DNA from 2 places in the Corallincola platygyrae genome. Region 1 is predicted to be linked to the other one. Evidence: predicted binding sites of a transcription regulator. Region 1 holds the regulator's gene; the other holds the start of a gene.

The links. The regulator sigma-54, encoded in region 1, starts transcription at its own class of promoters, with help from an activator protein. The targets are predictions, from matches to a motif close to GTTGGCACGNNNNTNGNNT.
Region 2: a site for sigma-54 is predicted at 4,110-4,128, ahead of ABEA14_RS15415 (PEP-CTERM sorting domain-containing protein). Genes of this name have one in related genera too.

What each region holds. Positions count from the first base shown of each region.
Region 1 covers NZ_BAABLI010000029.1:1,342-13,719, reverse strand. The annotation lists gene mlaF (phospholipid ABC transporter ATP-binding protein MlaF) at 1-99, opposite strand, end outside; gene ABEA14_RS16700 (calcium/sodium antiporter) at 321-1,289, shown strand; gene kdsC (3-deoxy-manno-octulosonate-8-phosphatase KdsC) at 1,337-1,885, shown strand; gene lptC (LPS export ABC transporter periplasmic protein LptC) at 1,882-2,442, shown strand; gene lptA (lipopolysaccharide transport periplasmic protein LptA) at 2,426-2,971, shown strand; gene lptB (LPS export ABC transporter ATP-binding protein) at 2,974-3,699, shown strand; gene ABEA14_RS16675 (RNA polymerase factor sigma-54) at 3,790-5,295, shown strand; gene hpf (ribosome hibernation promoting factor) at 5,324-5,611, shown strand; gene ptsN (PTS IIA-like nitrogen regulatory protein PtsN) at 5,619-6,068, shown strand; gene rapZ (RNase adapter RapZ) at 6,092-6,937, shown strand; gene ABEA14_RS16655 (HPr family phosphocarrier protein) at 6,941-7,219, shown strand; gene mgtE (magnesium transporter) at 7,313-8,671, shown strand; gene pmbA (metalloprotease PmbA) at 8,773-10,113, opposite strand; gene yjgA (ribosome biogenesis factor YjgA) at 10,251-10,775, shown strand; gene ABEA14_RS16635 (Ig-like domain-containing protein) at 10,803-12,378, shown strand, end outside.
Region 2 covers NZ_BAABLI010000017.1:163,773-169,926, forward strand. The annotation lists gene ABEA14_RS15395 (bifunctional diguanylate cyclase/phosphodiesterase) at 1-788, shown strand, start outside; gene ABEA14_RS15400 (tetratricopeptide repeat protein) at 836-1,705, opposite strand; gene ABEA14_RS15405 (hypothetical protein) at 1,972-2,277, shown strand; gene ABEA14_RS15410 (hypothetical protein) at 2,346-2,990, opposite strand; gene ABEA14_RS15415 (PEP-CTERM sorting domain-containing protein) at 3,324-4,013, opposite strand; gene ABEA14_RS15420 (TIGR01621 family pseudouridine synthase) at 4,274-5,002, opposite strand; gene rmuC (DNA recombination protein RmuC) at 4,983-6,154, opposite strand, start outside.

The sequences.
Region 1 (12,378 bases):
CTTTCCTCTCGGAATAGTGAGGTTCAGGTCCTTATAAATGTATCGTTGACCACGGCGAAACGTGAGATTGCGAATGTCGACGACGTTATCTTTTGGCATGTTCCATAACCTTAACCGACGAGCTCCTGTCAGCGGACTACGAGTATCCCTGATGGCGGGCCGTCGATTGTATCCTTTTTAATGCGGACGGCAAAATTAAAAGCTAGTCAAAAAACTGTTTCTGATTATTGCTGTAATCGACATTAAGGTAAAAAAGTGTCACTCTCTCGCCACAAAATGGCTCCTTTCTTGCTTTGAGATAGCTACTACGGCGATATGTTATGTTGATTCCCGCGCTTATAATTATTGTTTCACTGGCAATTTTAGTCTGGAGCGCAGACAAGTTTGTCTACGGCGCCGCAGGGTTAGCCCGTAATCTCGGGATATCTCCGCTAATCATTGGCCTGACCATCGTAGCCTTTGGGTCGTCCGCACCAGAGATGCTTGTTGCAGCTTCAGCGTCTCTCAATGGCAATCCAGATACTGCCGTAGGTAATGCGTTGGGCTCAAACATTACCAATATTGCCATGGTGCTAGGCATCACCGCCTTAGTTCGTCCTCTAAGCGTATCTTCAGGTACGCTTAAAAGAGAGTTTCCGCTTCTAATCATCATTACGCTGGCTGCCAGTGCAATGTTTCTTGACCTGAATCTATCTCGTGTAGATGGCATTATTTTAGTCGCAGGGATACTCGGTTTTACCGGTTATATGCTCAAGATCTCTATGGCACAGTCAGGCCAGGGCGACCCTCTGATAGAGGAGAGCGAAGCAGAGATACCCGATGATCTACCAACACCCAAAGCAGTAATTTGGCTGATTGCAGGTCTGGCACTTTTGCTGGTAAGCAGTGAACTGCTGGTACAAAATGCTGTGGAACTGGCGCACCATTTTGGTGTCAGTGATTTAGTTATTGGTTTAACCATTATCGCCATTGGCACCAGTTTGCCAGAGCTTGCTGCCAGCGTCGCAGGCGCCTTAAGAAATGAAGGTGACCTGGCGCTAGGCAATGTCATAGGTTCGAATATATTTAACTTACTGGCAGTTTTGGCTATGCCAGCGCTGATCTCGCCGGGTGCTGTTGACGCCTTTGCCTTGCATCGAGACATTCCTGTGATGCTTGGTTTGACCCTGCTGCTGTTCCTATTTTGTTATGGGCTCAGAGGCAAGCGAATACTGGCACGCTGGGAAGGTGGCGTATTAGCGGCCGCATTTATTGGTTACCAGATCCTTTTATTCAACAACTTAGGCTAAGATAGCGGTATCGTTGCGAAGCCGTAACAGATGACGAGATGGCAGATTTGATTAGCACCCTATATGGCGAAGTGAGCACAGACATCATTGACCGAGCAAAACAGGTTCGCCTGTTGATCTGCGATGTTGATGGCGTGTTTTCCGATGGACGCATCTATCTGGGCAATCAAGGGGAAGAGTTAAAGGCATTCCATACTCGCGATGGGTATGGTGTCAAAGCGCTGCAATATGCAGGAGTTTCTGTCGCCGTTATTACCGGAAGAAAGTCGAACATAGTCCAACAACGGATGACGGCTCTTGGCGTTGAACACATTTTTCAAGGGCAGGATGACAAGCTCTCCGCATTCGAATCCCTGCTTCTGAAAACAAGCCTGGTGCCGGAACAGTGCGGTTACATAGGTGACGATATGGTAGACGCTCCCGTTATGAAACGGTGTGGACTTGCTGTCAGCGTCCAAGACGCCCACCCAATGCTTCATAAGTTCAGCCATTATCGCACCAACATTGAGGGTGGCCATGGTGCGGTCAGAGAGGTATGCGATTTACTTCTGCAGTCACAAGGTAAACTTGAAAGCAGCCAGGGGCTGAGTATATGAATCGCGTGCTGATATTCAGCGTTATTCTTTTCGCTGCTGCAATCGCGCTTTACTACTATCAGGACAGCGTTCGTCAGCAACAAATTGAAGTTGCTGGTGCCGAGGGAGAACAGCGCCCTGACTTCACGGCCAAAACGCTCCGCAGTCGCAGTTATGATGAAAATGGCTTGCTCGCTCATCAGATCTGGGCGTCCGATATGGCGCACTTCAGCAACAATGAATTCACCAGTTTCAAGTCACCTAAAGTGGTCGTCTACCCTAATGGTAAACAAGCGGGCTGGACGCTCAATGCAGAACAGGGACGACTGAGAGAGAACCAGTTGATTCTTGAGCAGCAGGTTGTTATTGAAACCCAAACAGAACAGAATCAAACCAATACTCTGCTGACCGAGTATGTAGAAATGGATCTGGCATCAAATGAAGTCAGCAGCGATCAACCTGTTACGGTCAAAGGGCCGAGCTACCAACTCCAGGGAGTTGGATTGCGAGGCAATGTAGAAAAAGAGCAGATTGAACTGCTCAGTGATGTAAAAGCGACCTATGAACCTGAAAAATAGATTTTATCTCGGCCTGGCTGGACTGCTGATCGCGGTAACCCCTCATATCCAGGCTGTTGAAGCTGACTTTCAGCAAGAAGTCCGTGTGGATGCCAAGCGCCAAAGCATTGATATACAAAAAGGTATCATCTCGTTCTTTGAAGATGTCAGCGTTACTCAAGGCACATTGAAGATTTTTGCTGACACCCTTCAGGTTGAACAGTCTGCAGGTGCGGGAAAAGAAGTTTTGATCGCCGCAGGCGAACCCGCAAAATTCAGTCAACTGCTGGAAAATGGTCGCACCATGACAGCAGAAGCAAAAGAGATACGCTACCGCTTGGCGGACAAGACGTTAATTCTTACCGGTGGCGCGACCCTGACTCAACAGGACAGTGTGGTGCAAGGAGAGCTGATACGTTACGACATCGCCAAGCAAAAACTGGTGGCTGAAAGCGGCAAACAGGAAGGTGACCGCGTCACAACCATCTTTTTACCCGAACAGCTGCAACAGCAGTTGGGTCAGAAAGATGAAGAAGAGGATACCGAATAGTCATGGCAACCCTCACCGCCAACCATCTGGCAAAAAGCTATAAAGGGCGCCAAGTGGTGAAAGATGTCTCTTTGGCGTTAAACAAGGGCCAAATTGTCGGCTTGTTGGGCCCCAACGGGGCGGGCAAAACAACCACCTTTTATATGGTGGTTGGCCTGGTACCAAATGATAAAGGGCGCATCACAATCAATGATGAAGATGTCACTCTATCCCCCATGCACGTTCGCGCACGCAAGGGGATTGGTTACCTACCACAGGAATCCTCCATCTTTCGCAAGCTGTCTGTATCCGACAACATTATGGCCGTGTTGCAAACCCGCGCTGAACTGAGCCGGGTCCAACGACTGGAAATACTGGAGCAGCTGCTTGAAGAGTTCAGCATTACTCACATTCGTGACAGCTTAGGAATGTCTCTGTCGGGCGGTGAGCGTCGACGAGTTGAGATAGCAAGAGCACTGGCTGCAGAGCCTCAGTTCGTTTTATTGGATGAACCTTTTGCAGGAGTAGATCCAATATCTGTAACCGATATCAAGAAAATCATTGAACACTTACGCGATCGAGGTCTTGGTGTCTTGATTACTGATCACAATGTGAGAGAGACTCTGGATGTATGTGAGTACGCTTACATCGTTAGCCACGGAGAGTTGATAGCCAAAGGCAAGCCGGAAGATGTATTATCGGATCAAAAGGTACGTGACGTGTATCTCGGCGAGCAATTCCAGCTATAGTTTAATTAACGGGTGACGCATTTTTTAGTCTCTCACTCGAACTCCACGTCCGTTGTAAGCAAGTGCGTTTTTTTATTGTCACGGAAGTAAATGAAACCGTCATTACAGTTACGTTTAGGCCAGCAACTTACCATGACGCCGCAATTGCAACAGGCAATTCGGCTGTTGCAATTATCGACTCTGGACCTCCAGCAGGAAGTTCAGGATGCGCTCGACAATAATCCGCTTCTGGAACAGACAGAACAAAGCGACGTAGCTGAGCAGCCTGTCAACGGCGAGGCTCAAGATCTTCCTCAAAAAGCTGAAACGGCATCAGCTGACAGCAACGATGGTTTCCAAGACGAACATGATGCTGCTGCGGTTGAAACGTCGGAAGCACTCAACAAAGAGCAGATATCTGACGAACTTCCAGTAGACAGCACCTGGGATGATCACCTCTCTGCAGCGCCAGTTTCCGGAGCCTCCTACGGCGACGATAGTGAGTTCAGCTATCAGGGCGAGACAACAGATTCACTGCAAAGCCACCTCGAGTGGCAGATGCAACTGACTCCATTCAGTGACGTAGACCGTGCAATCGCCACCGCCATCATTGATGCCATCGACGAATCCGGCTATCTGACTGTGTCAGCAGAAGACATTCTTACCGCGCTCGGACAAGATGAAGAAGCGGTTGAGCTGGATGAAGTTGAAGCTGTAATCAAACGTATTCAGTTGTTTGACCCGATCGGCGTTGGCGCTCGCTCACTGCAAGAGTGCCTGCTGGTGCAGGTCAACCAATTTGCAGAAGATACACCTTGGTTGAAAGAATGTAAGCAGGTTCTGGGCAATCATATCGAGCTACTCGCCAGCCGTGACTATCGCCAGTTGATGCGTAAAAGCAAGCTCAAGGAAGACCAGTTACGCGAAGTTCTCCGCTTGATCCAGTCACTTAATCCTCGCCCAGGCAGTGCGGTGATCAGTGGCGAAGAACAATACGTGATTCCAGACGTATCGGTGACCAAAAAAAGCGGTCGCTGGGTTGTAGAGCTCAACCCTGATGCCGTACCTAAACTCAAAGTAAATCAGCAATATGCTGCCATGAGCCGCACGGTGAAGAATTCAGCAGACAGCCAGTACATTCGCTCTCATCTGCAGGAAGCAAAATGGTTCATCAAGAGCCTGGAAAGCCGCAATGATACGCTGATGAAAGTGGCAAACTGCATTGTTCAGTTTCAACGGGATTTCTTTGAATACGGCGATGAAGCGATGAAGCCAATGGTGCTTAACGATATCGCTCAAGCGGTTGATATGCATGAATCAACCATATCCCGTGTGACCACACAAAAGTATATGCATACCCCCAGAGGTATCTTCGAGCTTAAATATTTCTTCTCCAGCCACGTCAGTACTGAAGGGGGTGGAGAATGCTCCTCAACAGCTATTCGAGCACTGATCAAGAAACTAGTGGCGGCTGAAATCCCCAGCAAGCCTTTGTCAGATAGCAAAATTGCTGACCTACTGGCAGACCAGGGAATTCAGGTAGCAAGACGAACGATCGCCAAGTATCGGGAGTCCTTGTCTATCCCACCGTCAAATCAGCGAAAGAGCTTGCTGTAAAAAGCTCACCAATAAAAGGATGAGGTCTATGCAAATCAATCTTACCGGCCATCATGTCGAAGTTACTGATTCACTCCGAAACTATGTGAATGAAAAGTTCACTAAGCTAGAGCGCCATTTCGACCACATCAATAACGTTTACGTTATCCTCAACGTTGAGAAGTTAACGCAAAAAGCAGAAGCAAAACTGCACCTAAATGGTGGTGAGATATTTGCTAACGCAGAGCATTCAGATATGTATGCCGCAATCGACGCGTTGGTCGATAAACTCGATCGACAAGTAATTAAACATAAAGAAAAGCTAAACGCGCACTAATTACACTATGGATATATCATCCATTCTCAGCCTGGACTGCACTCGAAGTGCAGTCCACGGTTCAAGCAAAAAACGAGTGCTTGAGATGGCCAGCGAACTGGCTGCCAAGCACCTGCCGGATCACGGCTGCAAAATGATCTTTGAAAGCATTCTGGATAGAGAGAAAAAGGGCAGTACAGGTATTGGAAATGGTATTGCTATTCCTCATGGGCGGATCTCAAATGCCAGTAAAGCTGTTGCAGTCTTGTTGCAGTGCGATGAGCCTATTGCCTTTGATGCCATCGACAATCAACCAGTAGACCTCATATTCGCGCTACTGGTCCCAGAACAGAGCTGCCAGGAACACCTGAAAACCCTGTCAGCAATTGCAGCAAAACTCTCAGACAAGCAAATTCTGAAGAAGTTAAGATGTGCAGATAACGATCAGGAACTCTACGAGATCATCACTCACCCATGAGCGACACGGACGTAGCGTCACCCATTAAACTTACTATTGTCAGCGGCCGATCAGGCTCTGGCAAAAGTGTCGCTTTACGTGTTCTGGAAGATCTTGGTTATTACTGTGTCGATAACCTTCCTGTAGAAATGCTACCGACATTGGTCACTCAGGTCAGTGAGCGCTATGGCGAGATAGCGGTCAGCATCGACGTTCGAAACCTGCCTGAAGAGCCGCATACGTTAGAAACCATTTTAGACATGCTGTGCCAACAGTATCGTTGCACTTTACTGTTTCTGGATGCAGACCAAAGCGCGCTGATAAAACGATTCAGCGAGACCCGCAGATTGCACCCTCTGTCTAAAAACGGAGGCTCTCTTGAGCAGGCAATTGCAGCTGAAGAGCGTCTGCTGGAACCTTTAATATCGCGAGCAGACCTGCAGATAGACAGCTCGTCCTTATCTATTCACCAATTGAGTGAGCTGGTCCGAGAGCGGATATTAGGTAACGCCGAACGGAGTTTGGTTTTAGTGTTTGAGTCGTTCGGGTTTAAGTACGGCATCCCTCAGGATGCAGACTATGTATTCGATGCCAGATTCCTACCAAATCCCCACTGGGAGCCAGAACTAAGGCCGCTGACAGGCAGGGATTTGCCAGTACAGCAGTTTTTTGGCCAACAGCCGCTGGTATCAAAGTTTATCTGGCAGATAAATAATCTGCTAAACACCTGGCTGCCACATCTTGAACTTAATAATCGCAGCTATGTGACCGTGGCTATCGGTTGTACCGGAGGCCAACATCGCTCAGTGTTTATCGCCGAATCACTGGCCGCACAATTCAAAGAGCTGCGCGAAGATATCCAGATCCGCCACAGAGAATTAGATCACTAGTCCATGAGCCAACGTGTAGAAAAAAAACTCCTGATTAAGAACAAACTTGGCCTGCACGCTCGTGCTGCAACCAAGCTGGTGACATTGGTAAATCGATTTGACGCTGAAGTGCTAATCGAGCATCAGGGAAAATCCGCATCAGCAGCCAGTGTGATGGGACTTCTGATGCTGGAAACCTGCATGGGTCAGGAGATATCCGTGGTCAGTGAAGGCGATGAAGCGCAAGAAGCAATGAATGCCGTTGAAGCGTTAATCAATGATCGCTTCGACGAAAACGAATAACCACATTTAAACAAAAATTCTCTCTATTTTTCTGGTTGTTACGATACAATTCTCCTATCTGTTCTAAATAAACACTTGGGGAGGTGAATATCGATGTCTGAGATTTACGAGCAGGACCTTCCCCAGCAAAAGTTAAAACAAGTCAGAGATGCGCTAGATAGCGGCATGTTCATTCATGTTCGCCGCATTCTCCAGTCGATGGAGCCCTCTGATGTCGCCCTCTTGTTTGAGTCAACGCCAACCAAAGGGCGTACCGTACTCTGGCAGTTAGTAGATCCTGATCAACACGGTGAAATCCTCGAAGAACTCTCCGAAGATGTAAAAGACAGTATTATCCGCCTGATGGATCCTGAACTGGTTGCTGCGGCAACCGAAGGGATGGATACCGATGACTTGGCAAACCTGCTCCGAGGTCTGCCCGACAGTGTCTATCAGGAGATCCTGGCGCAAATGGATGCGCAGGACAGGCATCGTGTCGAGGCCGCACTCTCGTTCCCCGAGGAAACCGCTGGCGCCATTATGAACACCGATACGGTGTCACTGCGCCCTGATGTCACCGTCGATGTCATCCTCCGCTATCTAAGGCTAAAAGGTGAGCTGCCCGAAGCCACGGATCACCTCTACGTCGTCAACAAGCGCGACGAGCTCATTGGCCAGGTAGCGCTGGCGACCCTGGTCACCGCAAACCCCAGTGCCACGATCGAAGAGGTGATGGACAAAGACGCTGAAAAGATCCCGGTTGAAATGGATGAAACCGAGGTCGCTCAGATGTTTGAGCGTTACAACTGGGTGTCAGCTCCCGTAGTCGACGACAGTGGCATACTGCTTGGTCGTATCACTATTGATGACGTGGTCGATATCATTCGTGAAGACGCTGAACACTCAATGATGAGCATGGCGGGTCTGGATGATGAAGAGGATACCTTTGCACCGGTATTGAAGAGTACTAAGCGCCGCACAGTATGGCTGGGTATCAACCTGCTAACCGCATTGATGGCAGCCTTTGTCAGCAACCTGTTTGAAGATACGCTGGCACAGATGGCCACTCTCGCAGTATTGATGACTATCGTACCCAGCATGGGCGGCATTGCCGGCAGTCAGACCCTGACCCTGGTGATCCGTGGCATGGCACTGGGTCATATCGGCGAAAGCAACTCTCGGTGGCTTTTGGGTAAGGAGGCCCTAATCGGTCTGCTGAATGGCCTTATCTGGGCCCTGTTAATCGCCGCAGTGGTCGCAGTTTGGAAACAGGATATCCGTGTGGGAGCGGTTATCGCCTTTGCCATGTTGGTTAATATGGTTTGCGCAGGTGCCAGTGGCGTACTTATCCCACTATTAATGAAGCGACTCAATATCGATCCCGCACTTGCTGGTGGGGTGGTTCTCACCACCATTACCGACGTGGTTGGCTTATTCGCCTTCCTTGGGGTCGCTACCTGGCTGCTGTTGTAGCTGGCTCCACGCGACTAAATTAAAAAATACCAAATAAAAAGGCTGCACCAGACTCTATTAATCTGACGCAGCCTTCTAATCATTGGAACAATAGCTGTTGCTTAGTTGCCAGCTACTTTCATATTTTCCAACAGCATCGAACCGGCGTGAATCGAGCCGCGATAGTCAATATCATTGCCGACAGCAACCACCTGCTTGAACATATCCTTGAGATTGCCTGCAATCGTGATCTCTTCAACCGGGAACTGGATCTCGCCATTCTCGACCCAGAATCCAGCTGCGCCACGGGAGTAGTCTCCAGTCACAATATTCACACCCTGTCCCATCACTTCTGTCACCAACAGGCCTCGGTCCATCTGTTTCAACAATGCAGCCTGGTTGCCGGCATTACTGGTAACCTGCCAGTTGTGGATACCGCCCGCATGACCAGTTGACGCCATACCTAACTTACGTGCGGCATAGCTTGTAAGCAGATAAGAGGAGAGTACACCGTCTTTGATAATGTCTCTATCAATCGTCGCGACACCTTCAGAGTCAAAAGGACTACTGCCCAGAGCCTTTGGCATATGGGGACGCTCTTCGATAGTGAAAAGCTCAGGAAAAATCTGCTCCCCTAACTGATCCAGCAAGAAACTGGATTTACGGTAAAGGTTGCTACCAGAAATAGCAGCCACCAGATGACCAACTAATCCACTGGCCATCTCAGGCGACATCAATATGGGTACCGAACAGGTATCGAGCTTACGTGCACCCAAACGCTCCACCGTTTTCCTGGCAGCCTCTTCACCCACTCGTTGAGCAGACCAGACATCAGCTGGATCACGAGCCACTGAATAACCGTAATCACGCTGCATCTGCTCGCCTTCACTGCCAATCACTACGCAGCTGAGGCTGTGGCGAGAACTCTTGTATCCATGCAGAAACCCATGGCTATTGCCATATACCCGAATACCGTTGTGGCTGCCAAAAGTCGCACCATCACTATTGGTGATACGCGGATCATAAGCGAGCGCAACTGACTCGGCTTCTGTTGCGATATCTATCGCCTGCTCCACATCCAGCGGCTGAGGATGATATAAGTCCAAGTCGGGTACATCGGTCGCAAGCCATAACGGGTCTGCGGGACCATTGCATGGGTCTTCCGATGTGTGTTTAGCGATATCTACCGCCGCACTGACCGCTTGAGCAAGCGCTTTCTGACTCAGATCCGAGGTCGATGCAGAGCCTTTTCGCTGCCCCACATATACGCTGATCCCTAACGCACCATCCTGATTGAACTCTAGTGTATCGACTTCACTTTTTCGCATCGACACAGACAGCCCCTGTTGCCTGCTAATCGCGACTTCAGCCCCAGAGACGCCCTGCGACTGAGCGAGCGCCAGCGCATCAGCAACGGCTTGTTTCAATACGGGTAACTGTTGTTCAAATTCATTCTGGTGCACAAAAACTCCGCGGTTTGAGTTAACAATTTCGCCATAATACTGCAATCGGCCTCATCTCTCAGCTTAGAACTGGCGAGAACCTTGATCCATGTGGTATAGGTTACTCATCTTGCTTGAGAAAACAGTTTTTCCCTCATATGAGTCACAACGACGACCACAACCAATCAGAAACCGAGTGGGTTTCAAAAACACAGCTTAAGCGCGAAGTTGAAGCGCTGCAAAAACTTGGCGAACAGCTAACAAAACTAAAACCCAGTGAACTGGCCAAAATGCCACTTGGGGATAGCCTCAGGGAAGCGGTCGAACTGGCGATCCGTATTCGAAGCAAACGAGAGGGATACCGCCGTCAACTGCAACTGATTGGCAAACTGATGCGCCATGCCGACGGCGAAGCGATCAAAAATGCGCTGGATGGTGTGAATAGCCATCATCAACAGGCCAATGTCCACTTCCATCATCTGGAGAAGTGGCGAGACAAATTGCTTGCAGGTGATGACGACACCATTAATGCCTGGCTGTCAGAACACCCTACCGGTGATAGGCAGAAACTACGTCAGCTGGTTCGTCAGTCGAAGAAAGAACAACAACAAAACAAGCCGCCGAAAGCTGCCAGAGAGCTGTTTCGCTATCTGCGTGAAACGGTGGGCGAAGATGAGCAATAAATAACACGCGTCGACAAAGGCACGGATATGATCAGAACCAAAGCGCTTTCCAGATTACTTTTCACTCTGGTGTCCCTGTTTGTTCTGGCTGCATGTAATGGCAGTTCAGGCGATGGTGATTTTGAAGAGTTCAGCCAGATCGAGCTAACGCTACGCAACAGCGACGGTGAATCAACGACCACTATCACTGCCGGTGAAACCGCATGGGCTGAAGCCAAAGTAGTAGATATTTACGGTGAGGGTATTGAAGGGCAGATTGTCGACTTCAGTTCCACGCTTGGTTCACTCAGTGCTGCCAGTGCCCTGACTGACAGCGGCGGCAGAGCAAGGGTTCAGTTGCTTACCAGCGGCACATCCGGTGCTGGCACATTAACAGCTACCACCACTCTGGATGAGGAAGACCTAACCGCCCAAACCAACTTCCAGGTCAATAGCAGTGGCGGAGCCAATGAAGCATTGCAACTGACCATACTGGCTGACGATTGTGTCACAACAACCGGCCTCAGTTTTGTTGCGGGATCCAGCTTCTGTCTTCAAGCCAGTTTAAGCAACGATGACGGACCTGTTGCAGACACCATCATCACCTTCACGGCACCGCTGGGAACATTGGCAACAACAACTGCGCTTACCAATGCTAATGGCATTGCCAACGTGTTGGTTAGCAGCGACAGCAGTACTCTGGGCGCTAGCACAGCTACTGCCACCAATGGCGATTTGACCGACGAAGCAGTGTATGAATTCACCTCAACCGGAGATATCGGTGGTGAAAACCCCAGCCTGACGCTGGTGATGCTTAACGGTGCAGACACGGTAAACCGATTCAACGCTGACGAGACTGTCCAACTAAGGGCTACACTGCTTGATGACGAAGGCAATCCTATTGAAAACCAGGTGATTAACTTTACTGCCGGTTTAGGTACTCTGACACCTGCCAGTGCATTAACCAGTGCCAGTGGCGAAGCCGAAGTAAGCCTATCCGCCACTGACGCAGATCTTGGCGCATCAGAGGCTATAGCCAGCTTAACCCAGGATGGCACTGGTCTGTCAGCATCATTGAATTATGAGATTTTACCGACAGGCTCAATCGGCGACGGCAGCACTTTACTGCTGGGTTACTGGCCAGACAAAGCAGACCCAGCCAGCTTCCAGCAAGGTGTGATCGGGCTGGCCACCAGCACGATTAGCGCAGGCGGCACCCTGGGTTTAACGGTAGATATTGTCGAGCAAGCAGACGACGGCTCTTTAACGTCATTGTTGGAGCCTGCAACCGTAACCTTCACGTCTGGCTGCTCAGCGGATGGCAAAGCGACATTAGATGCGTCAGCACAGACGATTGCCGGCCGCGCTCAGGCGACGTTCCAGGATATTAGCTGTGCCAGCGGTGGAGAGGTGACAGACTCGCTTCTGGCGACGGTTACCAATAACTCAACCACACTGACAGCAACCGCCAGCTTTACCATTGACGCCGAAGCCCTTGGCGCCATTGAATTTGTTTCCGCAGTTCCTGAGCAGATCGTGCTGAAAGGTACTGGTGGTCAGGGCAATCAGGAAACGTCGACAGTGACGTTTTTGGTCCGAGGCAGTGAAGGATCCGTACTCCCTC
Region 2 (6,154 bases), on a different contig from region 1:
TGTATTTCAATACAGGTAACCGCGAGTTGCCTACTGTGTTGCTTACCAATCAAGGTCGTCAAAAACTGGTTGATGCCATTATTCAAGAGCAGCGATTTGAGTTCAAAGAGCAGGCCATTAAACGCCTGGACAAAGACTCGGTCGTCTACAAAGAGTGGTTACCACGCTTTGCTGATCTAAAAGGCCATTCATTACCTCCGGGCACAATCCTAACTCTGGCTCGCCAGTGTGAACGTTTACCTGCGCTGGAGATGGGTATTGGTAAAGAGGCGATCAGTTTTGCCAAGCAGCAGAATGGCCAACTGGCATTAAATATCGATCCAGTATCGCTTCAAGATGAAACATTTCTTGATTGGTTAGTCTCACATTGCAAAGCAGATGAAGAACTCGCTCAACGACTGACGTTAGAACTCGACGAGCGTCGCCTTACGCCAAACTATGAAGCTATCGCTGCAGATATTCTGCGACTTGAAGAAACCGGGGTATCTTTTGCTATCGACCATTTTGGAGCTGGCACCGCAAGCTTTTCATTGCTGACAGCGATGAAACCCAAATACCTCAAGCTTGATGGCCGCTTTACCCACCAACTTCCACTACTTCTGGATCACCAGTTCTTTATTCAAACCCTATTGCAGCTTTGCCGTGGCCTGAACACTAAGGTGATCGCTCTAGAAATTGAAAAGCAGGAAGATCTGGCGATGTTAAGACAGCTCGGCGTAGAGATGGGGCAGGGATATCTGCTGAATAAACCCACAGCGTTGGCCACTGCCTCGGCTGTAGCTTCATAGTCAAAAAGGGGCGTAAGGCCCCTTCTTTTTTTGGTGTTCTAAGCTTCCTAGTACAACAGGCTATAGAACTTACGGCGATACTCGGCTGCCAACGGATCGCCTTGTGGCAATGTGGCTAAAATATCTAACAAACTCGCTCTGGCATCACCATTCACTGCCGTCAGATCCTTCTTCAATAAAGAAAACAGAATAGCCAAGGCTTCGTCACTACGATTAGCGGCCTGATACTGCACGGCCAACCGATAACTCACTTCGACATCATCCGGAGCGTCAGCATGGGCTTGCTCTAACTCTCTTAGCTCAGGGGATTCCGCTGCTTGCTGCTTCAATTCAAGCTGAGACATTAAAGACTGGTAATAGCCATCCTGATCAGCCAGCCCTATTGACGCTAATAGCTCCGCCGCATCTTTCAATTTACCTAACGCCAACAAAGTATCAGCCAGCGACAGTCTGATGTCTGGCCTTGAGCCATCAAGTTCGTAGGCTCTCTTCAATAGGGGAAAAGCTTCTGTTGCTTGCTGCGCCTGCAATAGTTCCCGCGCCTGTGCCAGCAGCAGGTCCTGCTCCTTCGGCAAGTGTTTATCTAATACCGCACGCACTTGCTGTTCGTCGGCCTGGCCATCAAAACCATCCAGCATTTTGCCTTCTTTAACTACCATCACGGTAGGCAGAGCACGCACACCACACTGCATGGCCAACTGCTGATCAGCGGCACAGTTTACCCGACCGACAACAAGCTCATTTGGATACTCCGCGGCAATTTTCTCCAGCGTCTGGCTCATTGCCTGACACGCTTCCATTTCTGGCGCCCAGAACTCAAGCAGCAACAACTGATTAGCAGGCAAAGATTGAATGACCTGCTGAAAATTGGCGACTGAAACATCAAGGATATTAGGCGAGCTATTCACGGGTTCCACTGGAGACTCCAACTAGGTAATAACAAGTGCACGGGCAAGAGGGCTTGAATCTCGCCATCAATACTTGCAGATATGGGGGCAAGCTTAACAAAGCTCAATCCCTCCTCCCATCTATCAAAAAACTTTCAGAACCAAGTCACCTTATTGATAACACGACCATCTAAAAGTAGCTCAGATATCAACAGGTCTTAATTGAGGAATACGACACGCAAACAGGTAGGCAAACTGCACATCGCTCGCCTGTTAATGACAGAAGGGGAATCCCCATGAAAAAGTTTCTTATAATCACAGCAGCACTTACGTTATCAAGTTCAGTGATTGCTAATACCGGTTACGAAGAACCCACTTACCTCAATTATGCCGTACAGGCCTCAAAAGAGGGGACAGCGATTAAACTTGGTAGAACATTGGAAAACGGCGTTTTTGAGCCAGGTTATCTCAACTACCAGTTCGACCAGGAACCTGAAGATTTGGATGCATTACTTCGGACCAATCCACCAGCAGCAGGCCCCTCAACAGTGAACAACACTGAGGGATATGTTGAGCCAATTTACGTCAACTACGATGAATAGCTGTTCAGCCTGCATAAAAAAGCCTGGCTTGTAGCCAGGCTTTTTTACATACACAAATGTGTTAAGTATCAACGACGACGGAAACGACCCGCACCCACCATCAGCAGGCCAAGGCCAGCAAGCAGTGCAACCGAAGGTTCAGGAACAGCTACCGGCACAACATCATTAACGGCCAGCTCCATATAATCCAAGGTCTGATCAATACCATCATCTACGGCATACACATAGAGGTTGGCATCAACAAACGGATTAGTTTCCCAATACAAACCAAAGTGGTCAACGCCACCATTGAACTTGGCCTGACTGTAGTAATAGTCACCATCGGACTTAAACCACAAACCAAATGCCAAACCATCTGCAAGGCTCAGGTCAATGCTGCCAAACATACTGCTGGCAGTCATGGTAACCAAATCCCAGATCACATTTGAATCATCTCCGACCACGACTGTTTCATCAAAAATGGTCAGCATCGAAGAAATTGATTCATTGATGTAATCGTAATGGTACAAACCAAATGCATGGTCAAAGGTGTTGAACTGACCAAAACGGAACACCATTTCGAAGTTGCTGTCGTCAAGCACAGCGTCAGCATCGGTTAGAGTGAAAAGGCTGTCTCCGCTGTCATCAATACCATTGTATTGAGCAGGGATGATTGGCGCAGCGGCAACTGTGCCAGAAAATATAAGAGCAAAAACTAAAAGGAACGTCTTCATGACTGACCTCATCCATAATTGAAAGACATGCGACTACTTATCTGCAGTCTAATCATCAGCAAAGATCAGGCCAGAATATAACTAACTGTATTTATTGAATTTAACAGTTAAGAAATAACTAAATAGCATAATTTATTGACGATATGCATATGAAATACCTATTAATGGGTATCTTTTAATTCACATCAGCTATAACCGATGCGAAAAAGACAGACTTTTAGGATAAGCGAACAGTAATGATAACGATTTACACTACAGAGATTTTAAGAATGGAAGTCGAAGCGTAAAAAAGCCCGGCATATGCCGGGCTTTTACGAATGCCAATATCTTAGATTACTTACGGCGCAAGCGTCCTGCACCAAGCATCAGTAGACCCAATCCAGCCAGAGCAATCGCTGATGGTTCAGGCACGACACGTGTGAAGGTCAATGCTTCGATATAACCATTGTCGTATGCAGATACTACGATTGAAGTTCCAGCAGCAACAAATTTGGGTGCTGCCAAGGTATACAATCCATCATCAACGAGATCTACCGTTTTAGACCAGGCATTGATATCCAAACCCCATTCGTCCACAGAATCGTTCCAGCTATCACCATGACCGTTCAAAGTACCGCCATTAAACTGGATCGCGTCCAGCATGACAGCGAAATTGAAGGTTAGGTACAGCATTTCGCCTGGGTCAATGTTGTCTGAAGCACCAGCATCATTACCCAAACCACCTGAAGCAGGAGTGATATCTTGGATAATGTCGTCTTCCGGTGCTGTCACAACAAGCCAGTAGTCCTTCGCTTCGTTAATTCCAAGCTCAGAATCTAGGTCATAAGTCAGAGATGCGCCTTTATAGTCGGAGCAAGGGCCTGACTGAGGAGGTGTAGTAGGGAAGATAGTGGCACTGCAATCACCGCCAGGTGCACTATCAAATACCAATGTCACTGGCATTGGCATCACCATAGCCATCGCAGACGACGCAAGCAGCGTAGAAGCGGCCAAAGATGCCTTAATTAACGTTAAAACTTTCATACCTGAACCCCTTGTTTTCATAACACATGGAGTGAACAGTGGTACTGCGCGGCCCTCACATGACACTCGCCCCTGTGGGTACTTCACACGTAACTAAAGCAAGATGCTGGCCAAAATTTAACCAATTGTTTTTGTTTGTTTTTTTGTTGGGGAGATAAAGTTGGCGAAAAAAAAACCGACAATCGAAATATCTGTTTGTTTTTTCAACAGCGCTTTTATAGCTTTTAGTAATATAAAAAGGAGACAATCTCCCGCCAGCACTACTTTTTTAAGGTTGGCCAGCGCAACCGCCAGGGAGATAGAGTTTCCGCAAGTAAGGTTTTAAGCTTTTCTAAACGGTAAAACGCACCTTCTCCGGGCTCAGAGATTAAGCGCAAGTCATCATTTTTCCACTTAAATTCAATTGCATATGCATGAAGGTAAGTTCGATCAGCTTCTGAGCCGGCATACAAACCATCTCCATAAATAGGAGAACCCAGACTTTTGAGGGCGACTCTGATCTGATGAGTCTTGCCCGTATAGGGTTTAACCAAAAACACACGCAGCCCCTCGCCCAAGGCTGCGGTGAAAAAATGGCTGACAGCGGGATTGGTATTGCCTTTGGTTAATTTCCAGGCTCCACGCCTTGCTTTCACCATATCGCCGATCACAGCGCCCTGTTTTTTCCTGGGTTTCTTATCGCTGATGGCAAGGTAGTACTTGTTAATCGTTCGCTGCTCAAACAACTGGCCAAACTTTGCTGCACTTTCGGCATGTTTGGCGGCCAGGAGAATTCCTGAAGTCACCTTATCTAACCGATGAACAGGAAAAACCTTGGTATCGAAATAGGCACGTAGTAGCCCGAAAAAACCGGGGGCGATTGTGCCGTCATCATGCTTTTCATCATGACAACTGATACCCGGAGGCTTATCAAATGCCCAAAAGTCCTCATTTTCAAATAGGATTTTCGGCTCAAAATCAGCAGCAGCGTCACGCGTCACTGGACTCATCCTTGGCACCAACAATCTTTAAAGAGGGCTCCTCTTCTTTCGGCAGACTGTCCAGATCTATCTGTTTTTTGGCAGCTACGCCCAACTCCCGCATCGACTCTGCCTGACTAATCAGGTTGCCACGCCCGGTCGCCAGCCGCTTCATTGCAGTTTGATAGCTGTTGTGGGACTGCTCCAGGGATTTTCCAACTTTGTTGAGTTCATCCACAAATAAGCGCAGCTTGTCATACATAGCCGCTGCTTTGTCGGCAATATTCTGCGCATTCTGGTTCTGATACTCGTAACGCCAGATGTTATGCACCGTTCTCAGTGCAACTAACAGATTGGTCGGACTAACCAACATAATGTTGTTATCCAGCGCCAACTTAACCAAATCAGGCTGGTGATCAAGCGCCGCCAGGAAGGCAGCTTCGATAGGGATAAACATCAATACATAATCCAGGCTGTTGATGCCGGGGAGCTTATGGTAATCCTTGGCGCCCAATCCCTTAATATGATTTCGAATTGACTGAACGTGTGCCGACAACGCGGTTTCACGGGCGGCATTGTCATCACTATTAAAGTACTGTTCGTATGCCGTCAGCGATACCTTTGAATCGATGACGATTTGCTTGTTTTCGGGTAACTGAACAATCACATCGGGGCGGTATCGTTTACCCGAGTCCGTCGTTTGACTGACTTCCGTCTCATACTCATGCCCTTCACGGAGCCCAGACTCTTCCAGAACCCGCCCTAAGACAACTTCTCCCCAATTCCCTTGCTGTTTGCTATCCCCTTTTAATGCTTTGGTCAGATTCAGTGCATCTTCGCTCATCCGTTCGTTGAGCTTTTTTAAAGAGAGGATCTCGGATTTCAGGGTATGGCGCTCTTTCGCTTCTGTCTCGTATGCCTGTTGCACCTGCTTTTGAAATGCGCCTAGTTGCTGAGTCAGTGGGGCAAATGTGGCATTGAGCTTTTGTTGACTCTGTTGTTCAAATTGCTGTGACTTGGCATCAAAAATACGATTTGCCAGGTTTTCAAATTGCACCTGAAGACGTTGTTCTGATTTCTCAAGCAACACCAACTTTTCCGATGCAGCCTCATGTTGCGCCTGATAACGAGCTTCAACCTCAGTTTTTTCCAACTGCAATTGCTGCGTTTTTTCCTGCAATA